3 regions of the Paenibacillus sp. FSL P4-0113 genome follow, and region 1 is predicted to be linked to each of the others. Evidence: riboswitches for the same ligand, from Rfam matches in the RefSeq annotation. Region 1 holds a riboswitch; each other region holds the start of a gene.

Region 1 (8,003 bases):
TCTGCCACAAATGTTCGACCAGCTGCCGAGCTTTGCCAAAATGCTGCTGCAAAATGGTATCGTTTCGGGCTCGATTACAGCGATTGTCTTGAACATCGTTTTGACGAGAAAACAAGGGGAATCGGTCAAAAGCGTGACGGTTCAGGAGGTTCCACAGAAGGTTTGATGATTAGAAATAAATAAAGATAGCCGGAGAGAGGACGTATGCCTCTTTTCCGGCTGTTTGGCATGGGGTTATCCAGATAGTATATCCCCTTGCTGTCTGGGGATATATAGATAAACTGCGGAATGAAATGGGTAGCTCTAATTTGGTGCGTTTTCCAGTTTACTTACTAGAAGAATTTGCTAGAGCAGCGGGCGATATCATGGTATAATTTACCTTATGGATTTTGAATAGTGGTGGATGTTTTCGGACCACGGTGCAGCTTCCCGAAAGGGGGTGAAGCCGATGGTCAACCTTGTGTCGTGCTACGATGTGTTGCGTTGGATGGTTACGTTACTAAGCCTGGCGTTTAGTATTCGTAAACTTTATCGCTGGCTACGTCGAAAATTTCGGAACAAGCGAAAACCCACCGCGTAATTAGGTTGGCCCCTAACGGTGGGTTTCGTTTGCATTGACATTTAGTTATGCAGCGCGCCGTGGTGGTGATCCACAGCCTTTCAAGTCCTAAGAGTCTTTGCCGTTGGCGCGGCGAAGACTCTTTTTAGTATACGGACACGGTGGTTTACTCTATACCTAATTTTAACACTTCAATTGCGTGCACGCAATTGGAGGTTATGTCTTGTTTCTACCTTATCGTTCAAATTTAAATTATTGTGCAGCCTTTATTGACAAGCCTGTGACAACAAAATAAGATCGTAATGAAAAGAAATAAAGGAAGAAAACAGGTGTGAGCCGGACAACTCTATGTATGGGGTTTCGTAGAGACGATGTACATAGTTGTTGAGCATGTTCACTTAAAAGGGAAGTTCGGTTGATTCCGACACGGGCCCGCCACTGTATACAGGCATCAGCAGGATACTGCTGGAGCTTTCAGAACAGCCACTGGAATTGTGAAGAACCGGGAAGGCCTGAAAGATACGCCTGGAGTCAGGAGACCTGCCTGTTTTGACATCACTGTCAGACCCACGGGATGCTGGGGAGGTGGTTAGGCGTGCTGCATACGGAATGTCTGAAACCGATCTGATCCCTTCTATGTTTTTGGAGTTGGCTTCGAGGTGAGTTCTGACATTTTATATTGAAGGCATTTCTGACTGCTAATTAAGTGGTCTGGAATGCTTTTTTCGCGTTTTGCGTTAGTTTTATGCGGTTTTACAAGATAGAGGGGGATTCATCGAATGATTAGCAATCGTAGCAGGCGTTCATGGTTGATATGTACAGGGGTGATGCTGCTGGCAGTTATGGCTCTTTCGGGATGTGCCAGCAATAGGACGTCGGATAGCTCCGGCAAGGGTGAAAACGCGTCAGCACAACAAACAGCGACAGATAAAAAGCTGGTAATGGCGTATACATGGAAACCGTCAGGCGTTGACCCGCATGGAGATAATAGCTGGGATGTGATGCGATCCGGTGCAGGTGAGACACTGGTACGTTTGAATGAAAAGCTGGAGCCTGTCGCTTGGCTGGCAAAGGAGTGGAAGCAGGATAGCCCTACAGTTTGGACGTTCAGCTTGCAGGATAAAGTCACTTTTCATAATGGAAAAGGTATGGATGCAGCAAGTGTAAAAGCGTCTTTGTTACGCTCTATTGAGAAAAGCCATCTGGCGAAGGATTTACTGAATGTGAAGTCCATTGATGTAAGCGGCCCGCTGGCCTTGAAGATCACGACAAACCAGCCGAATGCGGCGTTGGTGTCTAATCTAGCTGATCCATCGACGATTGTACTGGATGTGGCATCGATGAAAGATGAACAGAGTTACCCAGCGATGACAGGCGCCTTTAAAATCAAAGCGTTCAACAAGGACCAATCGTTGGTCGTAGAGCGTTATGACGGATACTGGGGCGAGAAGGCACGATTGGCTGAAGCGACGATGAAGTTCATTACGGACGGGAATTCGCGCCTGATGGCACTGCAATCCGGTGAGGTGGACGTAGCGACGGATATTCCGGTTGATAACGCAGAGGTACTGAAAAAGAACGACAGGCTACAAGTGCTGTCGGCTCCGTCCTTGCGCACCCATATGATCGTGTACAATATGGAATCGCCAGTATTCAAGGATGCGGCGAACCGTAAGGTGGTGGACAGCCTGATTCCACGCGCATCGATTGTGAGCGCCGTCATGAGGGGCTTCGGTACGGAGGCAAGCAGCCCGTTCCCGAGCATTCTTCCCTTCGGTAAAGTTGAGCGTAAAGCGCTGGACGGAACGGCAGAGCAACTGTTGACGAAGGATGGCTGGCAGAAGGACGCCCAAGGGACATGGACTAAGCAAGGCAAGCCGTTCGAGGTTACGCTGCTGACTTTCCCTCAGCGTCCGGAGCTCTCTGTGATGTCTGAGGTCATCCAAAGCCAATTGCTGAAAGAGGGAATCCAGGTCAAGATTCGCAAGGTGGAAAATATTGACGAGGCGTTGACCAAAAACGATTGGGATTTTGCTATGTACAGTATGCTTACTGCTCATACAGGAGAGCCGCAATATTTTATGGACATGTTTTATTCTTCGAAAAGCGAAGCCAATGTAAGCCGTTATAGTTCCAAACCGCTAGAGAGTATTCTTAACAGCTTGAAGCTGGCGAAGGATACAGCGCAGCGTAATGCTGTGACACTACAAGCGCTGGATATCATCAATACGGATTTGCCACAGTCGTTCATTGTGCATCCTGATAATGTGTTTGGCGTGAAAAAAGGGGTGGAGGGTTTTACACCCCATCCGATCGAGTATTACTACATTACAGCGCAATCCGATATTGCGGAATAACGAGCTGCGTATCCTATGATTCGTTTTATACTGGAACGTGTGGCGCAGCTGCTCATTATTGTATTCGTTGTATCCACGCTGACTTTTGTACTGATGCGGCTGGCCCCTGGAGACCCTGCTACCATTTTGCTCACCGCGCATAATATCCCTGCCTCTGAGGAGGCGTTGACGACGCTACGAAAGGAACTGGGCTTAAACGAACCGCTTCATATTCAATATGTGAACTGGCTGCGGGATGTGTTCACAGGGCATTGGGGCACTTCGTATGTATCCAAGGAGTCGGTGCTAGCCGAACTGTGGAACAGACTTCCTGCTACTGTGGAGCTAGCTGCTGCGGGCTTCGCCGTCATGACGGTGCTTACGCTGGGGCTGGGGCTGGCTGCCTCGCTAAAAATCAGCGGCCCACTGGATCGTCTGGGCAGGCTGTTCGCCCTGCTGGGATCGTCGATCCCCTCTTTTTGGTTTGGTTTTCTGTTGATCTATCTATTCTCCGTTCGCTTGGGCTGGCTCCCATCCATGGGAAGGGAGGGCTGGACACATCTAGTGCTCCCAGCGCTGACTCTTGGCGCAGGTTTGGGAGCTGTGCAAGCACGCGTACTGCGCGCTCAAATGCTGGAGCTGGGTGACCGGAATTTTGTGAAAGCAGCGAAGGCTCGAGGCTTTTCACGTTTGCATATCCTGTTTTTTGAGATATTTAGGCATGCGGTTCTGCCTATAATTACACTGCTAGGTACCAATCTATCATTTATGCTGGCAGGTAATGTGATTGTAGAGACCATTTTTTCATGGCCGGGGTTGGGCAAGTATTTTATAGATGCGATTACACAGCGAGATTATCCGGTGATTCAGGGGTATGTTATTTTTGCCGTATTTTTAATTGTAGGAGTTCAGTGTTTGGTGGATGTGGTCCAGACGGCGATAGATCCGAGGCTGCGTTTGCGTTAAGGAGGAAGCTGAAAATGAAAAAGATACGGCTTTCCTTTCAAGGGAGTTTGCTGGCAGGAGGCGTACTGTTTGGTCTGATCGTGCTGCTTGGGTTATTGGCTCCATGGGTCGCTCCTCATGATCCTCTCCAAGTGGACCTTTTGAACCGTCTGGCACCACCCAGCCGGAAATATCCTTTCGGTACGGATCATCTGGGCCGGGATGTGCTATCACGGCTAATTTACGGGATTCGGATGAGCGTGCTAATCGCATGTGCGATTACTGTAGCTACGTTGTGCTTCAGTCTGCCTATAGGGTTGCTTATTGGTTATGTGCGCGGACGCGTGGACCAGCTGGTTATGCGAGGAATCGACGGGGTACTGGCTTTTCCTGATATTATTTTAACGGTGGCGATTGTCGGTATTTTGGGTCCGGGTTTTGTTAACATGACCCTTGCCATTATTGCGGTACGGTGGGCGGGCTATGTCCGATATATCCGTAGTCTGGTTCAAAAAGCCTGTCAGGAGGACTACGTTCGGTATGCCCGTTTATCCGGCAATTCACACGTACGTATACTGAGCCGTTATGTATTGCCACAAGCGTTGCCGCAATTGTTGGTTTATGCGGTATGGGATATCGGACGCGTGGTGCTGATGATCGCTGGGCTGTCCTTTCTTGGACTGGGGGTACAGCCGCCTAAGCCAGAGTGGGGCGTGATGCTGCATGATGCCACCTCATATTTTCAGGTGGCTCCGCATGTCATGATTTTCCCAGGCTTGGCGATTATGCTATTCGTACTTGCCTGCCAGCTTTTGGGCGACCGCTTTTCGGAAAAGGAGGCGGCCAAATAGTGGAGGATCAAACAGCCCTTGGGGGCAAGGATACGATAGAACAAGTGGCAGGTCGAAAACCGTTGTTACACGTGGAACATTTGGAAATCTGCCGCACAGGCGCAGGAGCAAGCAGAAGTGGGAGCAAACCACTGCTGCGTGATGTGAGCTTTTCCATATATTCAGGGGAGATTGTGGCCCTGACCGGACCGAGCGGATGCGGCAAGAGCCTGACCGCTCACGCAATCGCAGGCATGCTGGAGCCAGGTATCGGTGTTACGCATGGGCGTATCTACTATAACGGGGAAGACATTCTCCCGTTCCAGGAACGGCGCTGGCAAAGGCTGCGCCGAGAGGATATTGCCCTGCTGATTCAACAATCGCTGAGCGGGTTGAATCCGATCCGGACTGTCCGCGCCCAGCTGATGGACACACTTAGACTGCACGGGCGGCGTTGGATGCCGCAAGACCAGATGGAGCTGGGGCACGCTGATGCTACCCCATCCCACACTGCATCACAGCAAGTCCATCCACTGAGCGTGCTGTCACGGATGCGGCAGGTGCTGAGCCGTGCCTCTGAAATAGCCAGAGGAGGCGCTACTCCAGTGCGGGAGGCCTATTTGCGCTCTCTGCTCTGCAAGGTAGGGTTTGCAGATCCTGAGCATATTTTGTCGTCGTATCCTTTTGAACTAAGCGGAGGCATGTGTCAAAGGGTGCTACTGGCTGCCATGCTAAGCTCCGGTCCGAGCCTCTTTATTGCCGACGAGCCTACTACGGCGCTGGATGTGATCAACCGCGACAAGGTCTTGGCATTGCTGCGACAGTTGAGAGAAGACTTTGATCTCACCATATTGTTGATCTCACATGATCGCCAGGGTATGAGTCGCATAGCAGATCGAGTGTTGGAGATGAGCCCGGAAGGAAGGATGCACCAGTGATGCTGGAATTGAAGAATGTGACCAAAGCATACCCTGTCCGCAAACGGAGAAAAGGTTGGTTCAGCACGCAAGATAGCGAACAGGCCGTGAAGAAGGTGAGTCTGGAGATACGACAAGGAGAATGTCTTGGACTGGTTGGAGAAAGTGGAAGTGGCAAAAGCACGCTGGCACAATGTATTCTGGGGCTGGAGTCGTTGACCTCAGGAGAGATTTGGCTGGATGAACAGCCCATTCACACCGGAAAGATGAAGGATGTTCAGCTGTACAAGCGAATCCAGTTGGTTGCACAGGATTCGTCCTCCTCGCTACATCCCCGTATGACCATTCGAGATATTTTAATGGAGCCAATCCACAACTATTTCCCTGAGCGAAAAGCGCAGGCGCTGGATATTTGTCTGTCTCTATTGGAATCGGTAGGATTAGAGGCTGACAGTCTGGAAAAATACCCAGCTCAGCTGAGTGGCGGGCAAAAGCAGCGGGTATGTATTGCCCGAGCTTTGGCGGTGGAGCCAAATATTATCTTGTTCGATGAATCGATCGCCAATCTGGATACGACAACGCAGTCTTCTGTATTGGACATGCTCAAGAGAATGCAGGTGGAACGTCAGTTGTCCTACCTATTTATCACTCACGATCTCCCATCTACTCGTCAGTTTTGTGACCGCGTTGCCGTCATGGTTCAGGGGGAGATTGTGGAAATATTTAAGGAATGGGATGAAGAATTGTTACAGCATGAGTACACGCGTACTCTATTTCAAACGTTGGCGAATTAAGCCATAAGTTTAGGATTTTTCAAAATCCTCATTTCACAAATTTAAAAGAAATAAGAGGGTTGCTTGTCGAATAGTGTTGACAAAATTGAGCGTGATACCTATTCTAAATATGATTATGATAATCATTATCACATATATAGAAAAGGGGAAATACATTGATGTCCGTTCGACACCGCAAGACTGCTACCCTTATGTTGGTGGCGCTCCTCTTATTATCCGTTGTTTTGGGCTGCGCAAAGCAGGAGAACACACCTGCATCCACCTCTACTGACGGAGCTGCCAATGAAAAGTCGATCACGCTATCGTGGCCGCGTGACATTGGCACGATGAATCCTCATGTATACAATCCTTCCCAACTTTTTGCACAATCCATGGTTTATGAGCCGTTAGTCAGCTACAAGCAAGGAGGCAAGCTGGAACCTGCTTTGGCTGAATCCTGGACTATTTCCAAGGACGGTAAGACATATACGTTTAAGCTGCGCAAAGATGTGAAATTTTCGGATGGGACGCTATTTAATGCGGCCATTGTCAAAAAGAACTTTGACGCTATCATGAAAAATGAGAAGACGCACAGCTGGCTTGGTATAGTAGGCGTTCTCGACAAAACTGAAGCCGTAGATGACAGCACCTTCCGAATGACGCTCAAAGAGCCATACTACCCTGTGCTTCAGGATTTGTCTGTCGTTCGCCCGTTCCGTTTTCTGGGTGAAGCCGGGTTCCCGGATGATGGAGATACGTCCAAAGGAATCAAGAAACCTGTAGGTACAGGACCTTGGATGCTGGATGAATACAAGCAAGATGAGTATGCAACCTTTAAGCGTAATCCGAACTATTGGGGTACTGCACCGAAGGTGGATAAAATTACGGTAAAAATCATTCCCGATGGCGAAACCCGTGTGATGGCCTTTGAAAAAGGCGACCTGGATCTGATTTATGGAGAGGGTGTCATTAGTCTGGATGCCTTCAAACAGCTTCGCGACACGAATCAGTATGTTACCACGCTGTCCGAGCCTGTCGGAACAAGAAGTCTGTTGCTCAACTCGTCCAATCCCAAGCTGGCAGACCTTCGGGTACGTCTGGCGCTCCAGCATGGCTTTAACAAGCAGGCAATGGTGGAAGGTGTGACTTCAGGGCTGGAGGAAAAAGCGGATACGGTTTTATCCAAAAACTATCCGTATACGAATGTAAACCTACAGCCTGTTGGCTATGATGTGGAAAAATCCAAAGCGTTGCTGGATGAGGCTGGCTGGAAGCTGCCCGCAGGCGGTACAGTACGGGAAAAAGACGGACAACAGCTGGATTTTGAGCTGATTTTTGATAAAACCGATCCAATCCAAAAGGCGATGGCTGAAACCATTCAGGCTGAATGGGGAGAACTGGGTGTCAAAGTGAACCTGACCGGACTGGAGCTGACGGTTCAAATTAAGCGCCTTAGATCCAACCAGTTTGATCTGTACTTCTGGTATAACTATGGTGCGCCTTATGATCCGCATTCCTTTATTAACGTCATTGCCAAGAAGAGCTTCGGAATTTCCGAGACGCTGAGCGCCCTTCCGATGAAGAAAGATCTGGATCAGCAAGTACACGAGGCGCTCTCATCGACAGATGAAACCAAGCGCCAA
Region 2 (8,003 bases), 220 kb from region 1:
TGTAAAGTATTCAACAGGGTTAAAAATTACTTTTTATGAAGAGGTGGATAAAGAATGGACTGGAAACATTGGTATATGGAACTGGAACAGGATGATGAGTCTTGGGATGTATCTGAGGAGATTGTTCTGCGTGGTGTAGTGCAACTTGATTTTTGCGGGCAGCCCTCGGAAGTAGAAGTCGAATTTATCGTGGGAGCCGATTCCGAAGAACAGGCACAGACTATAGAAGAACCTACACTGTTGCAAAAAAAGACATGGGAGCAGTATATGGAATATTCATCAGCTATTCATCCTCAAGTGTTGGAATCCATACACCATCATTATGCTGGCATCGTGGAAAAGTATCGGAATGCTTACAGTACATGGGGAGAGGACCCGGATGAATATGCGCCTTATGTGGAGCGGCCGGAACAATTGTTGAATCGAATACAGCTTATGTCTATATTGATTTCCGACTCATCGGCAAAGGATGAACTGTATTTGAATTTTAGTTGTTCCTGGGATCGAGAACATGGCTTAGGCGTACATATGAAGCAGATGAAAATGGAGCATATTCAAGGCGCTTATACATTATATGACCTAGAATAAATCCCCTTCCCGGGCTTTTAGCAGAAAGGACCGGAAAGGGGAACAGAATATGTTGAAAATGAAGGCGTGATTCGAAACGATAAAAAATTAGTTGGATACAGCCAATGCAGCCCGGGCTGCTTGAGCCGCTTGTACCATTTGTCGCAAGGCGGCGACAGATTCCTCTTTGGTGCGGGTTTTCAGACCACAATCCGGATTAACCCAGAACAAATCTGATGGCAGTACGCGCAGGGCACGCTGGATCATGCTTAGCATTTCAGATACATCGGGGATGCGCGGACTGTGGATATCGTACACGCCCAGACCGATGCCTTTGTCGTATACCTGATCTTCAAAGCTGACAATCAGTTCTCCGTGGCTTCGCGAAGTTTCAATAGATATAACGTCGGCATCCATGTCGGAGATGGACTGAATCATATGCTGAAATTCGGAATAGCACATATGCGTATGGATTTGGGTCGCAGGTTCAACGGTGGCCGTGGTCACAAGGAAGGCTTGAACTGCCCAATCCAGATAGGCTTGCTGTTGTTCTTTTTTCAGCGGAAGCCCTTCACGAATTGCGGGTTCATCGACCTGAATCATGCTGATGCCCGCTTGTTCCAGTGCCTCTACCTCTGCCCGTAATGCCAGAGCCAGTTGTAAAGCAACTTGGCTACGCGGAATATCATTACGTTCAAAAGACCAGTTCAAAATGGTCACAGGGCCTGTAAGCATTCCCTTAACAGGCTTGGAAGTTAACGATTGAGCGAATGCCGTTTCTTCCACAGTCATGGGCTGATCGAAGGAGACGTCTCCGTATATAATCGGCGGTTTGACACAGCGGGAGCCGTAGGACTGCACCCATCCGTTTTGTGTAAAAGCAAAACCGTTCAGCTTTTCGCTAAAAAATTCAACCATATCGGTCCGCTCAAATTCCCCGTGTACAAGCACGTCAATGCCAATGTCCTCCTGAATATCAATCCATTCCTTGATTTGCTGTTGGATGAACGTCCGGTATTGCTCGGCAGACCATTCTCCTTTGCGATAGTGCAGGCGGGCCTTGCGGATCTCGGCGGTTTGCGGGAAGCTACCAATGGTCGTCGTAGGCAGTGGAGGCAACTTCAGCTTATTTTGCTGAATCTCACGACGCTCGGCGAAAGGAACGCTGCGTGTTAGAGGCTCCTTTGCCAGCAAGTCAGCCAGATCGTCAGCTGTTTGTACGCGTGCCGCTGAGCTGTTGAAACGGGCTACCGCATCTGCACTTTGTCCAAGCTTAGCAAGTGCGGATGGATCGTGTTTGCCAAGTGCAGCCGTCAGGACGGCGATTTCCTCGAGCTTTTCATCGGCAAAGGCCAGCGCTTGCACCAGTTCTCGGTCCAGCTTGTGCTCTGCTTCCAGACTGACTGGCACATGCAGGAGACTGCATGATGGCTGCACGATAAGCTGCTCGGCAGTGGTTTGTTCTGCTAACTGACCCAGCAGGGTAGCCACAGCGTTCAGGTCGCTGCGCCATATATTGCGCCCGTCAATGACCCCAGCGCCCAGCGTTTTTCCTTTAGGGAAACCATGCTGCAATATATGCTGGAGATTTTCGCCATCATCATACACAAAATCAAGACCCAGTCCCTGTACCGGAAGTGCGGACAGACGCTCATAATGGTCCAGGCTGCCAAAGTAAGTTTGCAGCATTATATTAAAAGAGGGCGCAGCTTGGGCCAAAGCTTCATAGACTTCCTGAATAATGTCCAGATCCTCTACTGGGAATGAGGTGGTCAGGACAGGTTCATCGATTTGGACCCACTGAACACCTTCTGCTGCTAGTTCAGACAGGACACGGGTGTATAAAGGCAGGAAGGTTCTTATAATAGAAGCAAGCTCCTTGCGATCATAGCCTTTGGAAAGGGTAACGAATGAATAGGGGCCGATGAGGACCGGTTTCCCATCAATGCCTAGCTCTTGTTTTGCTTCACGATAAGCCTGTAAAGGTTTATTTTCAGTGAACACCGGGACTGCGTTTGCCAATTCAGGAACGATGTAGTGATAATTGGTATTCATCCATTTGGTCATTTCACTGGCGGTTGCTCCCTTCTGTCCACGAGCGATCCCGAAATACACGGACAGAGGAATCGGACCTGCAGGACGATGGTTGAACCGTTCGGGTACTAGACCAAACATCACAGATGTATCCAGCATGTGATCATAATAGGAGAAGTCTCCGACAGGAATGCGATCAATCCCCTTGTCACGTTGCTTGCTCAGATGCTCCAACCGTAATCTTTTCATCTCCGTTTGCAGTTCGCTTTCGCTAATACTGCCGTTCCAGAAGCGTTCCAGTGCTTTCTTCCATTCCCGGTTTTCGCCAATACGCGGATATCCCAGATTACTGCTAATTAAGCCGGACAATTCAGGCCATTCAATGACGGACATGTACTTTTCCTCCTAGTGGGTGGCTGTTTTATTTTTACGTACCAAAAAAGGCATTCTTCCCCCCAGAGTTAAAAATAAGTAGGGGAAAGAATGCCTCCGTGATTAAAAAATCAAAAATGCGGCGACTGCTCTTAACACCTCCCTATCTTCCGTAGGTACTTGCGATGTTGTTAAAATAGGCAGGTCTCCTGACTTACGGATCATGACTCTCAGCATCCCTTCCCGGTCTGTGGACCAGTGGTTGTATGAACAGCTGAAAGTTCCCCGTTTACAGTGGCGGGACCGTGCCGGATTTGCACCGGCTTCCCTTTTAAGCCTGATCTGAATAGAACAGACACCTATCTCCAAGCTATGCGGTTAAGGTATGACGAATAATTATGCACTCGTATACTTGTTCACCATCATAAGTGAAACTTGCAGGATGCGCAATAGAAACTGCAATGGAATCTGTTAGGGATATGCAAAAAAAGACAAGCCTCATCCATGATGGAGACTTGTCCTAGATTAGATATAGCATTTGCCGAGTAACCTTCGCCTTAAGTCAATGAAACGGTGTAACCTGCCTGAATGCTGGCTTTTACATCTACCAGACGCTGGTTGCGGCTCCCCCGGAAGGGAAGGGTCAGGTCCTTTTGCTGTTCTACAAAGCGACCATCCACAATCACATCGCACAAAAGTGCTAGCTTTTGTCGCTCCTGATCTGTGAGTAGATCTTCATAGACAAAGCCAGTGTAAGCCCACACGGTTCGGTCGGGACAGGCCGCACGGAAGTCACGCACAAATTGCGAGCATTCTGCTGCTGAGAAAAACGGGTCTCCCCCGCAGAGAGTCAGTCCGTCCAACAACGGATTTTCCATGATGTCACGAATGACCTCCTGTTGTCGTTGGGGGGTGAATGGCTCACCTGCACGGAAGCTCCACGACGCTGGATTAAAGCATCCGGGACAGGCATGACGGCAACCGCTAATGAACACGACGGTACGCAGGCCGTATCCTTCATTCAGAGATTCCGGAATGTAGCCACATAAATTCACTTATGTTTCACCCGGTCTCGAACTTCTGCCTGTTTTGCAGCATTAAAGCGAACGGTATAATCTCCTGTCAGATATCCGGTTACCCGACGTAAGCGCTGAAAGTGTGTGTGCTCCTCATCTGTGCCACATTGGGGGCAGCTTGTCCCGATAATCCCTTCATAACCGCATTCCGTACAACGATCCACCGGATGGTTGATGGAGAAGTAGCCGATATTCTGATGCAGCGCGTATTGAACAATTTTAAGAAACGCATCTGGGTTATTCCGCGCATTACCGTCCAGCTCAATGTATGATATCGCACCAGCGTTGCATAGGTTATGGAACGGAGCTTCCAAGCTGATTTTACGAGCAGCCGGGAGCGTGTAATACACGGGAATATGGAAAGAATTCGTGTAATATTCACGATCATTCACCTCAGGAATAATCCCGAAATCACGTTGATCCAGCAAGGTGAACTTGCCCGACAGACCTTCGGCAGGCGTAGCGAACAATGTAATATTCAAATTGTGATATTCACTCATTCGATCGCAATACACGCGCATAGAAGTGATGATTCGTTGTGCCTCGCGGTATACGAAATCATCCTCCCCGTGGTGTTTCCCGTATAGTGCCTTCATGCACTCAGCCAGTCCGATGAATCCGATCGAAAGCGTACCGTGTTTTAGTATGCTTCCTACCTTATCATCTGGCTCTAGTTGTTCTCCACCTTCCCATACCCCTTCGCGCATCATAAAGTCCGAGGCTTTGGCCGGCTGGCTGGTCTGGATTTGATAGCGATGGATTAGGCCATCCACCGCAATGCGCATAACTTCTTCTAGTCTCGCATCAAAGCGATCACGGTCAGGTGTCAGGCGTTTGCCTGTGCAAATACCATACTCAATGCCAAGCCGCACCAGATTAATGGTATTGAAGGAGAGATTTCCCTTGCCACTCTGCCGGTTTCTACCGAAACGGTCAGAAATGGTGCGGGTACGGCAACCCATTGTCGCTATAATGGTATCCGGGTCATCAGCACGATAAAAAGGCAGGTTGAAGGTGGCATCCACATTCACAAAATTGGGATACATCCGTCTGCTAGAGCATTCTACCGCCCGTAAGAACAAATCATAATTGACGTCGCCTTCTGCCTGATTGATTCCCTCTTTGCATTGGAAAATATGCTGCGGGAAAATAGGAGTTTCCCCGCTGCCCAAGCCGCGGATCGTGGCCTCCAGTAGCGATTGAGTAACAAGCCGTCCCTCAGCAGACGTGCACATTCCGTAATTCAGTGAAGTGAATGGAATCTGTCCACCCGCCCGACTGCTCATGGTGTTCAGGTTATGAATGAGCGATTCAGCAGCCTGCCGGGTTTCCGTCTCTGTCTCTTCGCGTGCGAATGCGTAGGAACGAGGGCAAACTTCTTGCAAATAGGGATTGGCCATATGTAGTTCATCGTCAGACAGATTGGATTCTATCTCTTCCTCGAACAACCGGAGTCCCTTGCGCAGATGCTTGCGGAAGGACCGGGCAACGTATGGGGCAAGATCCCAATCGATTTTATTGGCGGAGACACCTCCGAATTGGCTATTTTGCTGAGACTGGAATATGATGGCAACTAGTGCCATAGCGGACATAATCGTTTGCGGTGTGCGTACAGAGCCATTGCCTGTATTGAATCCGTCTTGTAGTAACCGGCCAAAAGGGATAAAGATACAATTCGTAGTTCCGAGTGCGTATTGGTCCAAATCGTGAACATATACATATCCGTGATCAATCGCGTTCGTCAGTTCAGGCGGAAGTACCCGCAGGCGCGCATACCATTTGGCATACTCGGACCCAAGCTTGCTCATTTTGCCGCTGAACGATTCTCCATTCAAATTTGCATTCTCCCGCAGCATGTCCAGATCTTGTGCCCCAATGACCCGCTCGCCGATGTCGTATAATTGATGTTCCTCCAGCACCTTCATCGTAAAACCCTCCATATAGTAAAATATATATATTTTTCACAAAAACAACATATTGATGATATATAGTGATAACCAATTGTTTCGATCTATATATTGTATATACGTATACATCGGGAGTATGTGACTATTGTCACATTAGCAAGAGCGGCCGACACGAAAAAGCCAGGTATAGAGTAAGGGGCACATCCGTAGATATGCGCCTTACTCTATACCTGGCAATCGAAGTTGTGACAAAAAAATGAATAGGGTCGTCGGTACATTGTGTATGATTTTGGGATATAGATTTTAGAAGGTTTAGAGTAGCTTTTTCAATTGGGACACCCGGCCTTGGGAGATATCGAGCATTTCTGCATACACTTTTTGTGGCAGATTCGGGTGATCCTGAATTAGCTTGCGAAGCTTTTTTACCATTTCACCTTGCTGCACTCTGGATTGCTTGGGCTGCCACGTTGTGTTGTTTTGGATCGGCTGGGTATGTTCTTGAGCCTGGATAGCATCATTGCTTGTGGCATGCACATTTTCATCGGTCTTTAATAATTGAATGCAATCAGCGCAGATAAAGCTGTCCCGAAAATAAGTTAAGTGATCCACCGCGCCGCAAAATTTGCAGGAGACACCCGTGTATTTTCTTAATACAAATCCTTCTTCGTCTACGAAGAATTCAAGCGAATCACCGATATTGATATCCATTGTGGTGCGCATTTCCTTGGGGAGTACAATTCGCCCCAATTGATCCAGGGGCCTTGTCATTCCGGTATTTTTCATCAGCGCTTCCTCCTTCAATGATATATCCTGATTATACCAAAAAATATTATTTTTAGCTTTGTATATTGAAGGTAAAATGCAACTTTTTTTTGTCTTTATGCTGCGATTCTCTTTCATCCAGTATAGGATGTTTTCGGTATTGTTGCCGGGATACTCCTTTTTAGCTATGATATATTAAAACGCTTTCATGTATACCTTTTCATCATATTCTTAAATGGGATAAGGAGATGACGGATATGAGTCATGAAACAACGGATATCGAATATTTATTTCAAGATCCGAAGATTTATCTGGATGAGCGTGTACGGGATCTCGTGTCGCGACTAACCTTGGAGGAAAAGATCGAATCCATGTTGCAATACCAGCCGGCCATTGACCGATTGGGAGTCGCAGCTTACAAGCACGGTACGGAAGCGGCACACGGGATAGCATGGTTGGGTGAGGCGACTTCATTTCCTCAGCCTGTAGGATTGGCATGTACTTGGGATACGGAATTAATGCGTCAAATCGGCTCTGTTATCGCAGATGAGGCACGTGTTTACTATCGTCGTGATCCCCAATTAAACGGTCTGACCCTGTGGGCACCTACGGTGGACATGGAGCGTGACCCGAGATGGGGGCGCAATGAGGAAGCTTACGGCGAAGATCCATATTTGACGGGAGAGCTGTCGAAGGAGTTAGTCAAGGGAATACAGGGGGATCATCCGGTATATTTGAAAGCGGTTGCCACATTGAAACACTTTCTGGGTAACAACAATGAGGTGGACCGGGGAAGCGGCTCCTCCAGTATAGACCCACGAAACCTGCGAGAATATTACCTAAGAGCTTTTGAGAAGCCTTTTATGGAAGGCGGAGCCCAGTCGATGATGACTTCCTACAACTTGATTAATGGAACGCCTGCTACGTTATATCATGGGGTTAACGATATTGTCAGGGACGAATGGGGGATGGACGGCTTTGTCGTAAGTGATGCGGGTGATGTCATGGGGATTGTCAACGATCATCAGTATTACGATTCCCACACGCCAGGTGTGGCCGAATCTATTCGGGCGGGAATTGACAGCATTACAGATGATGCGGAGATCTCCAAGCGGGCGATTCGAGAAGCTTTGGCGCAAGGATCGCTGCAAGAAGAAGACTTGGATCGGGCATTGTTTCATACGTTCCGTGTCCGTTTTCGGTTGGGGGAATTTGATCCGGCTGCAGACAACCCCTATGCCTCGATCGGAGAGGAAGCTCTCATGACAGAGCAAGCCTGTGAATT
Region 3 (8,003 bases), 1.7 Mb from region 1:
CGGAAAGGCACTGACTCCCTCTTCACACACCCCGTGATCCGCAGCCATGACCATAACCGTTTTACGATCGAATTCAGGCTTATCCACTCCTGTAATTCCTGCTAGCTGAATGACCACACTTTCCAACTTTCCAAGACTTCCCGGTGGCTTTGTTAATTGGTCCAAATGGGCTGAAGCTGCCGAGGCCGCCACACCATCCGGCTGGGCAATGCTATCGATCAGCTGACGCAGCTTGTCGTTCATACCTTCCACTCCCTGCTCTTTTTAAGTGTGTTTCATCGTTTATTTAATCTGCTGTATCCGAAGCGCTCCTGCGCAGCAAGAGCTGCGGCACACCGCTATCAGGATGCGGAAGCATCACAGGCTCAACACCGTATACTCGTCGAATCCGATCCTCAGTTAATAACTTCGATGAAGCTCCCAATCCTTCAACCATTCCATCCTTGAGTACAAGCAAATCTTCGCAAAATTGGGCTGTCAAGTTAAGATCATGCAAGACCGCAATGATCGTCACACCCGTTTCTTGGCGCCAATCTGCCAGCAGTTCCATAAATTCAAGCTGATAGCGCAAGTCCAGATAGGTCGTAGGCTCGTCCAGCAGCAATATTCGTGGCTCCTGCACCATTACTTTTGCCAAAGCTACACGCTGTCGCTGTCCCCCACTCAAACGGTCTAATGCTCTGTCCGCCAGCGTGGTAAGACCCAATCGCTCCAGCACGCGAGCCGCGATCGCCTCCACATCAACACCCTTTTCCCTGCCTAGCCAGTCCTGATGGGGAAAACGTCCCATTTCTACGACTTCCCTGACGGTGTATCCCACGGGAGGAAGCCCTTCCTGTTGGAGTACGGCTATGAGTCGGGAAAGCTCTTTCCTACTGTAGCTACCGACCTTTTTGCCATAGATATGAACGTTTCCCGAAGTTGGCTGATCTACACCGGAAAGCAAATGCAACAAGGTCGATTTTCCACTGCCGTTCGGACCAATAATCCCCCACCAAGTTCCTTCGTCGACGCTCCAGCTTATATTTTTTAAAGCATGGAACTCTCCATAGGCACGTGTCAGACCCACTACCTCTAATGCCCGATCACGCACCTTCTGTGATTCACTTTGTTCTGTCACAGCAGTCCCCCCCTGCGCAGCTTCTTGTTTCGGTACAGAAGATATGCGAAGAACGGTGCCCCAACAAAGGCCGTCATCACGCCCAGAGGAATTTCTGTGGGGGCTAACAATGTGCGAGCCGCCGTATCTGCCCAAGCCATAAAAACAGCTCCGCCGAGCGCAGATAATGGAACAATCATACGGTAATCAGGACCTGTCACCAGACGAATGATATGCGGTACAACGAGTCCAACAAAGCCAATCACGCCACACACCGAGACAGCGGCTGCTGTCAGCAGCGTGGAAATAATCAGAACAGATAGCTTCGTCGCATCTACATGAACTCCCATGTGCGCCGCCTGACGTTCACCCAAAGCCAAAATATTCAGCACACGTGCCCGGTTCCATAGAAATACCAACCCTATGACCACATAAGGTAAAAGGATTCCTGTATATGACCAACCGCGCAGACTAAGACTTCCCATCGTCCAGTACAATATTTCATTGACCGTCTCCTTCGACATGGCTGTCAGAAAGGAAACAACCGCTCCCAGAAAGGATTGCATCACCACACCCGACAAAATGAGACTTTGTGTCGGAATTTTCCCACCTTCCCGTGCCAACGTCAGCACCATCCACAGCGTAAGCATTCCGGTCGTAAATGCCACTAGCGGCAGCGTCCATATGCCAACAAATGAAAATTGAAGGCCCCAATAAATCAGTACTGCCGCTCCTACCGAAGCCCCCGAGGATACCCCCAGTGTATACGGATCAGCCAAAGGATTACGCAGCACACCCTGAAATCCGGCTCCCGCCAGCGCCAGCGCTGCTCCTACCAACATTCCCAGTAACACTCGTGGCAATCTGACCTTCAAAATAATCTGCTCCGAGGATGTATTCCAATCCGGTGTAAACGTATCGCCTAACCACGGTAGGTGGTTAACCAGAATGCCCGTGATTTGGCTGACCGGAAGCTTGGCCGAGCCGATGCCAAGACAGAGCAGCAGCGTCAGCAACAGCAGGACAAGACCTGTCCCTCCAAAGCCGATCAGTTTACGGTTCATTTGAAAATTTCAGGATACACGCCCTTGGCCACTTCCTTGAGACCTTCCGTTACGCGTGGACCCGGACGACTGATCAAATTATCATCCACGGCAAATACCCGGTTGTGGCGAACAGCCGATATTTGATCCCATCCACTGCGAGCTTTAATGATATCACCGAGCGTCTGGCCCGTTTTGTCGTCCTTGACACTTTTGCTGTACAAAATCACGTCAGGGTTCGCAGCAATAATATTTTCCTCACTGATTTGGTACCACCCCTTCTGCGTGGCACCTACATTTTCGCCGCCCGCCAACGTAATCAGCTCGTCCATAAACTCGCCTTTACCCACTGTCCAGCCTGGTGAAAACTCGACGTATACCCGCAGCTTCTGCCCTTTACCGATATTTTTAATTCCTTCTTTTACTTCTGCTACATCTGCTCTCATCTTGTCAGTCACCGCTCTTGCTTCTCTCTGATGATCGGTGATTTTCCCATACAATTCGATGTTAGCCATGACATCTTCCACTGTCTTCGGTTCCGTTTTAAAAATCATAATTCCCATGTCGCGCAGCTTGGTCGTAGCCTGTTCACTAAGTGATATCCCTGCAAAAACGACTTCCGGGTTCGCAGCAATGATCGCCTCTTCGTTCGGTTTCATAATACCGCCCACTTTAGGCTTTTTCGTAGCTGCTTCCGGGTAATCAGAGTAGTCGGAGACGCCGACAATTTCCTTATCCAGCCCAATGGCGAACAACGCCTCGGTTTCTGCCGGGGAGACGGAAACGATTTTATCCGGCGCTTTTTTGAATGTAAATTCCTGTCCTGTTGCATCTTTAACTGTGAGCGGGTAAACCGTTTTGCCCGGAGGCTCTTGTGCGTTTACTGCCTGTCCCGGCTGCTGTGAAGAAGCCTGACCCTCTTTATTTTCTGCATTTTTTCCATTAGCGCCACATGCACTCAGCACAACTGCCAAAATCAGAGCCAATAGACCTGTTGTCCACACCTTTATTTTTTTTCCTGCCATGATTTGCACCCCTTCATAAATAAATCGTTAAGAGCGTTACTTGAACATCATCAGATATCTTCTAAATCTAGCCTTCTTTTCCTATCAAAAACCCCCGCATCCTCATATCAGGACACAGGGGTCACGTTAGCGCAGATCGTGCGCAGGCGGCAGCTTCTTTCCGCATGGACAGTCACTGCGAACACGTCATCCTTTCCTCGAAGGATTATGGTGACAGGCGGACGGGCAGGTATCCTGACTTATGGTAAAATACATGTCCTGAAATTCTTTCATATGCTTAGTAACATATAAAGAGGACTAACGGGCATGTTTCCATTTACAGTGGCGGGACCGCGCCGGATTCACACCGACTTCCCTTTTAACAGCGCAGGGAGGGAAACCATAGTTTCATCACGCTGCGCCGACCTCGTCTGCTGGATATTTGATGTAGTGGTAGTCAAGCCGTTCTTTTACTTGATGATTATAGGTTAAAATGAGGCGGCTTACAACCCAAACAGCCTCTTTATCCGCTGGTGTCTAACCTAATGAGGAAGCATTTCCGCTATGTAATTGTGCGGTCCTGCCAGCCTCAATTGAATCCTTAATGCTTCTCCCGGCTTCGGATTCAGACTCCAAAAATCATGGCCCGGTATCAGCATGCAAGCTAGCTGACGAATTACGCCACCATGCGTAACGACCAAAACAGAGGGCGACGTAGCAGTCAAATCCATGGGTTGAACTTCCATAGCAACACGCCATTCATACAGAGAGTCAAGAAATTTGCGCAGACGATTTACAAAATCTGTCCAAGACTCTCCACCAGGTGGGGTGATCCGTTGCGGCTCATCAATCCAAGCCCGATACAACGACACATCCTTGAGCATGTCATACGTTTTTCCATCCCACTCGCCAAAATGAAGCTCTCGCAGACATGGTTCCATCATAGGAGGCATAGTAGATAGGGAACGCCCAGACGTCAACTCTGATTCCGGCACAATGATCTGCAAGGTCTGGCGACATCGCATTAAGTCGCTGCAATAGATTCGAGCAAAGGACTGACCTTGCAATTTTTCCTGCAAAGGCTTTAATTCCTGCTCTGCCCCCGGTAGCAAACCTAAGTCGGAGTGTCCCAGATATCGACGTTCCTTGTTCCATAAGGTTGTGCCGTGACGAACTAACACGAGCTCCATATCCCAATGCAGATCTTCTTTAGCATCATACGGCACCTTATCCTCCTGTGAGTTCGGTCTTTGTGCGTATTCTACTGTCCTTTTTGCTGCTATATCTTGTTTCAAGAAATGTCACTTCCTGCTCGATCATTATTCAGCGTGTCACTCCTCACCCTCACCGCACCCATCCCAAGGCAAAACAACCTGCGGCTCCTAACAAACACAATCCTACAAACATACTGGACACGGCGAACATCAGCTGGATCGTATGCCGTATATCTTTCGACTCTAGCGGTCGTATCCAATCCCCCATGTATGCACGAAAGGAGCGCACGCCATGATACACATTATATCCTCCAAGACGAATCCCCAATGCACCAGCAACAGCCGATTCCGGGAAGCCACTGTTCGGACTTGGGTGCAGACGAGCGTCTCGCTTGACTGTGCGCCAGCTTCTTGCAGCATCTCGTTTGTACATCCACGCCGCTATCACAAGCATTGCCGCTGTCAGGCGTGCTGGAATGTAGTTAGCCACATCATCTAGACGTGCTGAAGCCCAGCCTAAATGCAGATACTCTTCATTTTTGTACCCAACCATGGAATCGAGCGTATTCACAGCACGATAAGCCAGCGCCAAGGGTGCTCCCCCGATCAAGGCATAAAAAAGCGGGGAAATAATCGCGTCCACGATATTTTCAGCGACCGTTTCAACCGTACCGCGTACAATCTCAGGCTTATCAAGTTGCTGCGTATCCCGCCCGACTATCATGCCCAGCTCCCGCCGTGCCACAGCCAGGTCATCCGCCTGCAACGCTCGGTAGACTGCCATTCCTGCATCCTTTAGTCCTTTGGAAGCAATCGTGGTCACAATCAGCACCATTTCTGCGCCGACAGATAACCACGGATGAATCCAGGCAAGCAAGTGCAACAGCGCCCAGGCGAGCGCAAAGGAGCCTCCCGCCACAATGAGTGGAAGCAGTATACCCGCACGTTTCAGCCCCCGGTCACTTCGGACCTGGCGGCGAATCAATTTTTCCAATGCCGAAATGGCATGTCCCATACCGATGACTGGATGCGGCAACCACCTCGGATCACCGATCATCCTGTCCAAAAGGTAGGCTGCCAGGATAATCAAGCTAACTGTCACGCCGCTGTTCCTCCTCCAGCACTTCACCCAATACAGATAGCAGCCTGTCGTTGGCTTCTGCATCCTTGACCGCAATCCGAAAATGGCTCGTCGTCAGTCCCGGATACATAGCACAGCTACGTATAAGAACTCCGCGTTGTCCAAGCGCCTGCTGAATAGCCGATGCACTCCACGTACCCGGCGCCCTTGCCAGCACGTAATTGGCTTCACCGGGAACGACACCGCAGCCCCATTCCGCCAAGGCGGTTAACAGACGGTTGCGCTCCGCAGCAATCAGCTCCTGTGTTTGGTGCTCATATGCTTGCCCACTTCTCAAACACGCCTCGCCAGCCAGCAACGCCAATCCATTCACACTCCAGGTCACCTGTTTGGCCGTCATTCGCCGGATATAGTCCGGATGAGCAATCGCATAACCCAATCGTAGGCCAGGAATGGCATAAAATTTGGTCATTGACCGGATCAAAATCACATGAGGATAGCGATCCAGCACAGGCAGCAGTGAGATTCGCCGTTCCAGCGGAATAAAATCAATGAATGCTTCATCCACCACCAGCACAGTACCCGTTGTGCCAGCCGCCTCTGCCAGCTCGCACAGCTCCTGCTCACTATATTGGACGCCATTTGGATTATTCGGCTGCCCGAGGAACAAAACATCTACCTGCTCCATGAGCTGAAGGATGTCCTCCACGTCCGCCTTCCATTGAAGCGAGGCCTTCCCATACACCCGGTTGACCTCAGCTCCGAATTTGCCAGCCAGCTCGGCATATTCCGAAAAACACGGCTCCACTGTACCCACACGCTTAGGAGCTAGTCCCAATAACAAGAGCGCCATGCTCTCAGCCGCTCCGTTTCCGATACTTAACGACTCCGGTGGAACATGCAGTCGCCGTGCGAGCATATTTTTAAAATTCCGATGCCCAGGGTCTGGATAGCGAATCACAGTGTCAAATGAGTGTTGCAGCGCCTCAAGCACCTCAGGCGGTGGACCAAGCGGATTAATATTTGCACTAAAATCTACAAAATCAGCAGCAGTCCCGCCAAATGTCGCCGCAGCTGTTTCCCTGTCCCCGCCATGACCGTAAACCTCTATCATTGCCTCTCATCCTTTCCGCCCGTTTCCAATCATTTAGCTCCATTATGAGGCTGCTTTTTGCGTCCCGTCAATGCAAATGAGCTTTTGTACATGGCTCACTTGGGTTACAATAGAAGGAGGCACACATAAAATTACACAGTTTATATACGGAGGAATGGACATGCTGTTCATCGACAACCAGGGGATACACGATCCAGCCATTAATCTTGCTATTGAGGAATACGCGCTCAAGCATCTACCGCTGGACGACAGCTATTTGCTGTTTTACATTAATCAGCCTTCTATTATTATAGGCAAGCATCAAAATACCATTGAAGAAATCAACGCCGAGTTTGTCAGAGATAACAATATTCAAGTCGTTCGTCGCCTGTCCGGCGGCGGTGCTGTATATCATGACCTCGGTAATTTAAATTTCAGTTTTATTACCAAGGATAACGGGGAGTCCTTTCATAATTTCCTCAAATTTACGCAACCTGTGATTGATGCTCTGCGCCAAATGGGAGTAGAAGCTGAAATGACAGGCCGCAACGATCTGCAGGTCGGAGAACGTAAAATTTCAGGAAACGCCCAATTTGCCACACGCGGACGTATGTTCAGCCACGGTACATTGATGTTTAACCTGAATCTGGACAATGTGGCTGCATCACTGCATGCCAATCCCGAAAAATTCAAATCCAAAAGCACTAAATCTGTCCGCAGTCGCGTAGCTAACATCAGCGAACTGATGGACCGTGAGATGACCATAGAGCAATTTCGCGAGGAACTGTTGCGTTTCATATTCGGATCAGAATTGGATCAAGTACCTCAATATAAGCTCACCGATACCGATTGGGCCAAAATCCATGAAATATCCAAAGAACGTTACCAATCGTGGGATTGGAACTACGGTCTATCCCCCGAGAGCAATATAAAGCACACACGTAAATTTCCAGTCGGTATTATTGATATCCGCATGGATCTTAAGGAAGGCTACATTCGTGATATTAAAATCTATGGGGATTTCTTCGGTGTGGGTGACGTTGCTGATATTGAAAATATCCTGCGCGGCAAGCGTTATGATGAAGGTGAGGTACGTCAAGCCTTATCCTCTCTCGATTTGAAGCACTATTTTGGTAATATTGAGTTGGACGATTTTGTTGGACTTGTATTTTTGGAAGACTAACCGTTACTTTTTCCCATCGTTTCAAACCAATACTTCAGTGGTTATAAGGGGACAGGCTCTTATAGGAGCCGTCCCCTTTTCCTTGCGATATTGTCATTTTGAATATTATAAGATACAATTTTAGCATTGCCCCATGATAGAGATAAAGGAGAGAATACCGATATGTATAAATTAATTGCCATTGATATTGATGATACACTCATTAACGACCAAAAAGAAGTTACACCAGCGACACAACAGGCATTAGAAGCTGCTGTAGCGAAAGGTGTGGTGGTTACCCTCGCTA

Evidence for each region. Region 1 has a riboswitch for cobalamin ahead of MKX46_RS14640 (ABC transporter substrate-binding protein). Riboswitches for the same ligand answer to the same signal wherever they lie in the genome.
Region 2: it holds a riboswitch for cobalamin, as region 1 does, so the genes downstream of both, metE (5-methyltetrahydropteroyltriglutamate--homocysteine S-methyltransferase) here and MKX46_RS14640 (ABC transporter substrate-binding protein) in region 1, are expected to answer to the same signal.
Region 3: it holds a riboswitch for cobalamin, as region 1 does, so the genes downstream of both, MKX46_RS22470 (ABC transporter substrate-binding protein) here and MKX46_RS14640 (ABC transporter substrate-binding protein) in region 1, are expected to answer to the same signal.

Annotation. Positions count from the first base shown of each region.
Region 1 is NZ_JBBPAZ010000001.1:3,419,071-3,427,073, reverse strand. Features, by position in the region: gene MKX46_RS14645 (nucleobase:cation symporter-2 family protein) at 1-166, shown strand, start outside; cobalamin riboswitch at 924-1,121, shown strand; gene MKX46_RS14640 (ABC transporter substrate-binding protein) at 1,339-2,916, shown strand; gene nikB (nickel ABC transporter permease) at 2,932-3,861, shown strand; gene MKX46_RS14630 (ABC transporter permease) at 3,876-4,691, shown strand; gene MKX46_RS14625 (ABC transporter ATP-binding protein) at 4,691-5,608, shown strand; gene MKX46_RS14620 (ABC transporter ATP-binding protein) at 5,605-6,381, shown strand; gene nikA (nickel ABC transporter substrate-binding protein) at 6,540-8,003, shown strand, end outside.
Region 2 is NZ_JBBPAZ010000001.1:3,202,981-3,210,983, reverse strand. Features, by position in the region: gene MKX46_RS13685 (DUF6985 domain-containing protein) at 55-588, shown strand; gene metE (5-methyltetrahydropteroyltriglutamate--homocysteine S-methyltransferase) at 676-2,994, opposite strand; cobalamin riboswitch at 3,156-3,351, opposite strand; gene nrdG (anaerobic ribonucleoside-triphosphate reductase activating protein) at 3,531-4,028, opposite strand; gene MKX46_RS13670 (anaerobic ribonucleoside triphosphate reductase) at 4,025-5,974, opposite strand; gene MKX46_RS13665 (AbrB/MazE/SpoVT family DNA-binding domain-containing protein) at 6,269-6,739, opposite strand; gene MKX46_RS13660 (glycoside hydrolase family 3 C-terminal domain-containing protein) at 6,976-8,003, shown strand, end outside.
Region 3 is NZ_JBBPAZ010000001.1:5,136,285-5,144,287, reverse strand. Features, by position in the region: gene cobT (nicotinate-nucleotide--dimethylbenzimidazole phosphoribosyltransferase) at 1-243, opposite strand, end outside; gene MKX46_RS22480 (ABC transporter ATP-binding protein) at 287-1,120, opposite strand; gene MKX46_RS22475 (FecCD family ABC transporter permease) at 1,117-2,163, opposite strand; gene MKX46_RS22470 (ABC transporter substrate-binding protein) at 2,160-3,167, opposite strand; cobalamin riboswitch at 3,375-3,566, opposite strand; gene MKX46_RS22465 (histidine phosphatase family protein) at 3,689-4,441, opposite strand; gene cbiB (adenosylcobinamide-phosphate synthase CbiB) at 4,491-5,462, opposite strand; gene cobD (threonine-phosphate decarboxylase CobD) at 5,452-6,555, opposite strand; gene MKX46_RS22450 (lipoate--protein ligase) at 6,716-7,717, shown strand; gene MKX46_RS22445 (Cof-type HAD-IIB family hydrolase) at 7,880-8,003, shown strand, end outside.